2 regions of the Streptococcus milleri genome follow, and region 2 is predicted to be linked to the other one. Evidence: predicted binding sites of a transcription regulator. Region 2 holds the regulator's gene; the other holds the start of a gene.
What was found. Region 2 encodes HrcA, which represses chaperone genes, less so after heat shock. Its sites were predicted from a motif close to TTAGCACTCNNNNNNNNNGAGTGCTAA; they were not measured.

Region 1 (4,433 bases), 600 kb from region 2:
AAGCCATGTACTGTCCGGAAAAATTCCTGTGGCTCATAGGGAGCTTCTAAGTATCGAACATGATTACCAGTATTTTCATTGAAATCATGAACAAATTTTTGTGCAACATAGGCACGGCGCTGATATTCTGCCTTAGGGTGAATATTTGAATTAGCAAAATAAACCGTCACATCCGCATACTGGGTCAAATACTCCAGAGTATAGGTCGAACAGGGTGCACAACAGGTATGCATCAAAATCGTAGGACGCTTCTGATCTGATTCCCAAACTTTGACCATTTGCTGCATGACACGATCATAGTTTATTTTTTGGTTGGGATTCATTTTATTCAGAATTTCTTCAACATCAATCATCGTTTTCTCCTTAGAAATGTATCACTATTTTACCACAGAAAAGGAGTAGTGACAAATAGACAGAATAGAATATCATTCACAGGCAACACGAATTTATTCAGCAAGAGAGAATAAATCTCTAATATTCAATGAACAATCATTCTGTTTCGTTTGTCTTCTCTGTACCTATCTTATGTGCCCAAACTAAAAAATAATAAAAAGGGAAGCGAGCTTGGATTTATTGAATCCATCACCACTTCTCTTTTTAATATCCTTGAGGATACGCTTACACTTTAATATAAAAGTAATCTTGTACAAAATTGAACATGATTAAGAACTGTATTTCTTAAACTACATCATTCCACCCATCATACTTGGATCCATTGCTGGAGCGGGGCTAGCTGGTTCTGGTTGGTTAGCAACAACTGCTTCAGTTGTTAAGATGAGGCTCGCTACTGAAGCTGCATTTTGAAGAGCAGAACGAGTAACCTTGACTGGGTCAATAATTCCTGCATCAATCATATTCACCCATTCACCGGTAGCAGCATTGAAACCAGTCCCTGCTTCCGAATTTTTCAAGCGGTCAATGACGATAGAACCTTCAAATCCTGCATTTAGAGCGATTTGACGAACAGGTTCCTCCAATGCTCGAAGAACGATGTTGCGACCAGTTGCTTCGTCACCTGACAAGTCTAGTGCTTCAACGGCACTTAAAACATTGACAAAGGCTGTTCCACCACCTGAAACAATTCCTTCTTCAACAGCTGCACGAGTTGCATTGAGGGCATCTTCAATACGGAGTTTCATTTCTTTGAGTTCTGTTTCTGTTGCAGCACCAACTTTGATGACAGCCACACCACCTGACAATTTCGCTAAGCGTTCTTGGAGCTTTTCACGGTCGAAGTCAGATGTAGAACTTTCGATTTGGGATTTGATAACAGCCACACGGTTGGCAATCGCTTCGGCATCACCAGAGCCTTCAACGATAACAGTGCTATCTTTGTCCACAGTTACTTTTGAGGCTTGTCCAAGTGCTTCAATCGTTGCATCTTTCAATTCCAAACCAAGGTCTTCTGTAATCACTGTACCGCCAGTCAAGATAGCAATATCTTCTAGCATCGCTTTACGACGATCCCCAAATCCTGGTGCCTTCACAGCGACTACATTGAAAGTACCGCGGATTTTATTCAGTACAAGAGTTGGAAGAGCTTCACCATCTACATCATCTGCGATAATCAAAAGCGGACGGCTTGTTTTCAAAATATTTTCCAACAAAGGAAGAATTTCTTGGATATTAGAAATCTTCTTATCTGTAATCAAGATATATGGATTATCTAAATCAGCAACCATTTTTTCATTATCTGTTACCATGTATTGAGAAAGATAGCCACGGTCAAACTGCATACCTTCAACAACATCTAGCTCTGTTTCCATTCCTTTTGATTCTTCAATAGTGATGACACCATCGTTGCCAACTTTTTCCATGGCTTCAGAAATGTATTCTCCGACTTTTTCAGAACGTGATGAGACAGCTGCAACTTGCGCAATCGCTTCTTTATTAGAAACCGGAACAGAATTTGCTTTTAAGGCTTCAACAGCTGTTGCAACAGCTGTTTCAATACCACGACGAATGCCAATTGGGTTTGCACCAGCCGTTACATTTTTAATCCCTTCGCGGACAATTGCTTGGGTCAACACAGTCGCAGTAGTTGTTCCGTCACCAGCGATATCATTGGTTTTTGATGCAACTTCTGACACCAACTTAGCTCCCATATTTTCAAAATGATCTTCGAGTTCGATTTCTTTTGCAATGGTGACACCGTCATTTGTGATGAGTGGTGAGCCAAATGATTTTTCAAGAACGACATTGCGCCCTTTAGGGCCTAAGGTTACTTTAACGGTATCTGCCAAAATATCAACACCACGCACCATGGCGCTTCTTGCATCCGCTGAAAATTTAATATCTTTTGCCATTTTTACAATTCCTCTTTCTATAAATTTTTATTTATTCAACAATCGCTAAAATATTTGCTTCATTGACAACGAGGTACTTTTCTTCGCCGTCTTTAACATCAATTCCCGCGTGGCTTTCAACGAGAACGGTGTCACCAGCTTTTACGCTTGGCGCAACGAGTTCACCGTTGAGTGTACGAATCCCTTCCCCGACAGCCACAACTTTTGCCGTCTTTGTGGCGTCTTGTCCTGCACCTGCAATGACAAAACCACCAACTTTCTGTTCTTTTTCTTCTATTTTTAAGACCACACGGTCACCTAATGGTTTAAGCATTTGTTTACCTCCAATATCTTGTTTTAGCACTCCGTTAGTGCGAGTGCTAATATTTACATTTTCTATTGTATCACTTGGTCAGAAATAGTCAAGAAAAAAACTCTGTCAAACGACAAAGTTTTTAGGGGGAAAGCAAATAAATTTTTATCGAACCAATCTTAATTTTTCTTCAAAATCATCAATGACTTTTTTGAGATTCAATCGTCCTTTATAAATACCATAGCCAAAAACGAGCATGGCTAATATTCCCAACACTGCTAGGATCATTCCAAGAACAAAGGCAATGAGATTGATTTGACGGAAAAAATAGACCAGAACAAGACCGATACTAGCAATGGTAAAGAAGAGACTAAACCAACGTCCGAGATTTTCAATCATGTGTTTTTGATATTGAATTTCCGTTTCATATCCTTGAATCAATTCTTGTTCTGTCATAATTTTCTCCTATTTTTAGTATTTCAATCCTGGGTTGAAGAATCCAACCAATACACCAAGGAAGGCTACTACAACGAGAAGCAACATTACTTTAATTGGTGAAAGGTTTTTCTTCGCCATCAACCACCAGCAAAAGACAATAAACAAAGCTGTCAATAGACCTGGATAAACACCATCTAATTGATCTTGCAGTACCAAGAAAGCTTTTCCTGAAGAGTCTTTCAACTTGAAAGCTGTCTTCACAGGTACCCATGTTGCTGCAACAGCACCGATGACCATACCACCGATGATAGAAACAGACTTACGGATAGCTTGTCCTTGAGGTCCGACAAGAAATTCAACCGCTTTGTCTCCAAGTTCATAGCCTTTAAAGTAGGCAAATTTCATACCAAAGTAAGCGAGCAAGTTCCAAACAACGATATAGAAAATGGCACCAAGTGGCGAACCACCATTTGACAAGCCAAGAGCAATACCTAGTATAATCGGAATCAAGGTACCAACAATCAATGAGTCACCAATCCCTGCAACAGGTCCCATCAGACCAGCACGAAGACCGTTAATCGTTTCATCATCTACTCCATCAGCCCCATTCGCACGCGCTTCTTCTAAACCCGCTGTAATCCCTACAATCAATGCACCTAATTGAGGTTCTGTGTTGAAGAATGCAGTGTAAGTGTGCATTGCTTTGGCTTGGTCTTCTTTTTTAGGATATAATTCTTCCACGATTGGCAGCATTGAAGCTAGGTAACCAAATGTTTGCATATGTTCTTGTGAGAAGCAAGTTAAGTTCCCATAATACCAATGATGAAAAGATTTTCCTAATGTTTTTTTCGTTAATTTAACCATTTTAAATATCCTCCTCATCGTCATCATCAAAACTTGCACTTGCGGCTGCTTGTGCTCTTACATTTTTAGCCATTTGAATTTCATAGAATAATACTGCAAAAATCAATGAAATGACTGCACAAGATACAAGGTTAAGTCCTAATGAAGCTGCTAATGTAAATCCAACAAAGAATGGAATGAAATCAACAGCTTTTTCAACAATTTGTTTCAAGAGAATTGCAATTCCGACACATGGAAGAAGAGAACCAACTGTGAAGAGGGTTTTCATTGGAATACCGTCCAATGGAAGTGTCGTTTTCAAGGCCGTAACTGCATCTGCACCTAATTTACACATAATGAGGGTTGGCAAGAATGAGAATATCAAGTGTGAAATCCAAGGGAAGCCCCAGTCTACCATATACAGGCGTTTAAATTCACCTTTTTCAACAGCTTTCCAGCCAATATGTTGCCAAAGCAAGTTCATAGTAGCTGTACCATAGAAAAGAACTGTACCAACTGTACCAACGAGTGTTCCCATTGATTTAGCCAAGTTA
Region 2 (4,433 bases):
TAGAGTCCACTCAGCCACTGCGTCTTATAATTATGACTATATAAGCAAAGGAAGCTGAGCACTTTTGTCCCAGCTTCTTCTTTTGAAAAGGAGATTGAAATGGCAAAAACGAAATTATACATTATTCGTCATGGAAAAACGATGTTTAATACAATTGGTCGGGCGCAAGGTTGGAGTGATACGCCGCTTACGGCTGAAGGGGAACGTGGCATCCATGAATTAGGAATTGGTTTGCGAGAATCAGGACTTACATTTACAAGAGCTTTTTCCAGCGATTCTGGGCGGACAATTCAGACCATGGGGATTGTCCTTGAAGAGCTCGGTTTAACAGGCAAAATTCCTTATACCTTTGACAAGCGAATCCGCGAATGGTGTTTTGGCAGTTTCGACGGTGCTTATGGTGGCGATCTGTTTCATGGCGTGATTCCACGAGTGCTGGATGTTGAAGACTATAAGAAACTAACCTTGCAGGAATTAGCAGACGGTCTAGTCGAAGTGGATACAGCTGGCTGGGCAGAACCTTGGGAAAAGCTGAGTGGACGTATTCTAGATGGTTTCACAGCTATTGCGCAAGAGGTAGAAGCTGCTGGTGGGGGCAATGCTCTTGTCGTCAGTCACAGCATGACAATCGGTGCTTTTACTTGTTTGATTGATCCGTCTATTATTTTAAATCCTGGCGTACAAAATGGCAGTGTAACGGTCGTGGAGTATGAAAATGGGAAATTCACCATTCAGGCATTAGGAGACATGTCTTATCGCCAAGTAGGTGCTAAGATATTGGAAGGACAGAAATAATCGCAAAAACGGGAATGTGAGAAAAGTTAATTTTCACGAATTGTGGCTTTCATCTCACTCCTGATTTTTCTTTCATCTCTCAAACGACTTTCTGCAAAAAAATGATATAATATAGTAAGAAAAACGGAGGTAAAATATGGCAAAAACAAAATTATACATTGTTCGCCATGGGAAGACCATGTTTAATACAATCGGTCGGGCACAAGGCTGGTCTGATACGCCTTTGACCGCTGTAGGAGAACGTGGCATTCGTGAGCTAGGAATTGGGCTTCGCGAGTCAGGACTTCCATTCAAAAAAGCTTTTTCTAGCGATAGCGGGCGGACAATTCAAACCATGGGGATTATTTTAGAAGAACTTGACTTGACAGGGCGCATTCCTTATCGCACAGATAAGCGAATTCGCGAATGGTGTTTTGGTAGTTTCGATGGAGCTTACGATGGTGAACTGTTTATGGGAGTGATGCCCCGTGTTTTCAATGTAGAGCATGTTCATCAATTGAGTTACCCTGAACTGGCTGAAGGCCTGGTAGAAGTTGATACAGCTGGTTGGGCTGAGAGTTGGGAAAAATTGAGTAGCCGTATTTGGGAAGGATTTTCAGATATTGCCAAGGAAATCGAAGCCGCTAGTGGTGGCAATGCACTGATTGTTAGCCACGGTATGACCATTGGAACATTTGTGTATCTCATTGACCAAACAAGGCCACATGGTTTAGACAATGGTAGTGTGACCGTCATTGAATACGAGAATGGTCAGTTTACAGTTGACTGCATTGGAGATATGTCTTATCGTGAGGTTGGCAAGAAAATACTGGATGAGATTGAGTAAGAGTCGTTTTTGTAATGAAAATAAATTAAGAGGTTGAGATAAGCGTTGATTTTTGGGAACGACTTTCTCTCCTTTTTTTATTGCTAAAAAATACTTGACAAGTATATCGAGGTGAATAGTATGGATGATAAATTAAGACGGATTTATGTTCCCATGACAGAGACGGGATTTTATATCTTATTTTGCTTGCAAAAAGAAAGTCATGGTTATAACATTACACAGAAAGTAAAAGAACTGACAAAAGGGCAGGTTGTAATTAGTCCGGGAACTATGTATGGAACTTTGTCTAAAATGGAGAAAGATGGTTTGATTGTATTTTCTCACGAAGAGGAGAAACGTAAAATTTATCAGATTACAGAAATAGGACGAGAGATTTTGAAAATAGAACTGAAACGAATTGAGCGACTCTATCAAAATAGCAAGGAGGATGTATAATGGAAAAGAAAATTTTTTAGGTTGGCTAACAAATGTCATACTTCTGTTGTTGCCGATTTTAGCGGTTGCGGAATTGTTCTTTTATATATGGCTTGTGAAAAAGAAGAAAACTAGGTCCTCAGACTGATTTTTAGCACTCTTTTAAAAAGAGTGCTAATTTTTTGAGTTTTTGCCTTGACTTTAAAAATGAACCGTGTATAATAGAAACATAAGTTAGCACTCGGGTGTTTAGAGTGCTAAAAAGAAAATCTCATATTCCAGCTGAAAGCTGAAAGGGGTGATGTCATGGTAACGGAACGTCAGAATGAGATTTTAAATTTGATCATTGACATCTTTACAAAGACCCATGAGCCAGTCGGATCCAAAGCCCTACAAGAATCAATCCAGTCTAGCAGCGCGACGATTCGTAATGACATGGCTGTTCTTGAAAAGCAGGGGCTTTTGGAAAAAGCGCACACATCAAGTGGACGCAAACCAAGTGTTGCGGGTTTTCAATACTTTGTCAAACATTCCCTTTCCTTTGATCGTCTTGCTGAAAATGAACTCTATGAAGTAATCAAGGCATTTGACCGTGAATTCTTCAAACTAGAGGATGTTCTTCAACAAGCAGCAGACGTTCTTTCAACGCTAAGTGGATGTACGGTGGTAGCACTTGATGTAGAACCGAGTCAACAACGCTTGACAGCTTTTGACATTGTGATTCTCAGCCAGCATACAGCTTTAGCAGTCTTTACTTTGGATGAATCCAATACGATTACCAGCCAGTTCATGATTCCCCGTAATTTCTTGCGAGGTGATTTGATTCAGCTGAAAGAATTGATACAAGAGCGTTTCTTAGGACAGACAGTTCTTGATATTCACTATAAGATTCGGACAGAGATTCCACAAATTATTCAGCGTTATTTTACAACGACCGATAATGTTATGGATCTTTTCGAGCATATCTTTAGTGATATTTTCAAAGAAAATGTCATTGTATCTGGTAAGGTGAAGTTGCTAAATTTTTCAGATCTAAAGAGTTATCAATTCTTTGACCAACCGCAAAAAGTGGCTTTTGAAATTCGAGATAGTTTAGCTGAAGATCAAATGCAGACGGTGCGCGTGGCGGATAGCAGAGAAAGTAGTCTGGCGAATTTGACGCTCATCTCTAGCAAATTTCTCATTCCTTACCGGGGATTTGGCATGCTAGCGGTCATTGGACCAGTCAATTTAGATTATCAGCGAGTTGTCAGTCAACTCAATGTTGTCAATCGCGTTTTAACGATGAAGCTCACAGATTTTTATAGATATCTGAGTAGCAATCATTATGAAGTGCATTAAGGCGACAAAGCTGATAGCTATAGATAGAAAAATAATCAAAAGATCATAAGGAGGTGCCTAGTGGCAGAAGAAAAACAGCAAGAAGAAGTAAAAAAAGAGGACGTTTCAGTAGAAGAAACGTCTGAAGAAACAACAGAGGTAGCTCCTGAGAAGTCTGAATTGGACTTGGCGAATGAGCGCGCAGACGAATTTGAAAACAAATATCTTCGTGCAGCTGCTGAAATGCAAAATATTCAGCGCCGAGCAAATGAAGAACGTCAACAATTGCAGAAATATCGTAGCCAAGACTTAGGGAAAGCAATCCTTCCTTCGCTGGACAACTTAGAACGTGCCTTGGCAGTTGAAGGATTGACTGATGATGTCCGAAAAGGGCTAGAAATGGTACAGGAAAGTTTGATTGCCGCTCTTAAAGATGAAGGAATTGAAGAGGTTCCGATAGACGGTGAGTTTGATCACAACTTCCATATGGCTATTCAGACGGTGCCGGCAGATGATGATCACCCAGCTGGAAGCATCGCACAAGTCTTCCAAAAGGGCTATAAACTCCATGAACGTCTCCTAAGACCAGCTATGGTAGTAGTAGCAGAATAAAAAATCTCGTCCGAAACGACGGTAAACTATGAAGAAAGAAAATATATTTTCGCTCTGCTAAACCGTGAGCGAAGCGAACAATTAGCGACACTCTTCACCGTGGTGCTCTCTGCGCAAACTTTAATAAAGAGATTGACTTAATCAAGCTCTGATGACGCCGCCACTTAAGAAGAGTATCAAAAAAGAAATTCTAAAATAAAGAGGGAAAAATAATGAGTAAAATTATTGGTATTGACTTAGGTACAACAAATTCAGCAGTTGCAGTTCTTGAAGGAACTGAAAGCAAAATTATCGCAAATCCAGAAGGTAACCGTACAACACCGTCAGTTGTGTCTTTCAAAAACGGTGAAATCATCGTTGGTGACGCAGCAAAACGTCAAGCGGTGACAAATCCTGATACGATTATCTCCATTAAATCAAAAATGGGAACTTCTGAAAAAGTTTCAGCAAATGGGAAAGAGTATAC

Region 1: the regulator HrcA is predicted to act here: its motif matches at 2,643-2,669, upstream of groES (co-chaperone GroES).

The regions. Positions count from the first base shown of each region.
Region 1 is NZ_LR134288.1:219,981-224,413, reverse strand. It holds gene EL087_RS01180 (epoxyqueuosine reductase QueH) at 1-353, opposite strand, end outside; gene groL (chaperonin GroEL) at 684-2,306, opposite strand; gene groES (co-chaperone GroES) at 2,338-2,619, opposite strand; gene EL087_RS01165 (DUF202 domain-containing protein) at 2,764-3,054, opposite strand; gene EL087_RS01160 (PTS system mannose/fructose/sorbose family transporter subunit IID) at 3,070-3,900, opposite strand; gene EL087_RS01155 (PTS mannose/fructose/sorbose/N-acetylgalactosamine transporter subunit IIC) at 3,902-4,433, opposite strand, start outside.
Region 2 is NZ_LR134288.1:1,473,033-1,477,465, reverse strand. It holds gene EL087_RS07250 (histidine phosphatase family protein) at 100-795, shown strand; gene EL087_RS07245 (histidine phosphatase family protein) at 932-1,621, shown strand; gene EL087_RS07240 (PadR family transcriptional regulator) at 1,742-2,056, shown strand; gene hrcA (heat-inducible transcriptional repressor HrcA) at 2,342-3,376, shown strand; gene grpE (nucleotide exchange factor GrpE) at 3,437-3,967, shown strand; gene dnaK (molecular chaperone DnaK) at 4,180-4,433, shown strand, end outside.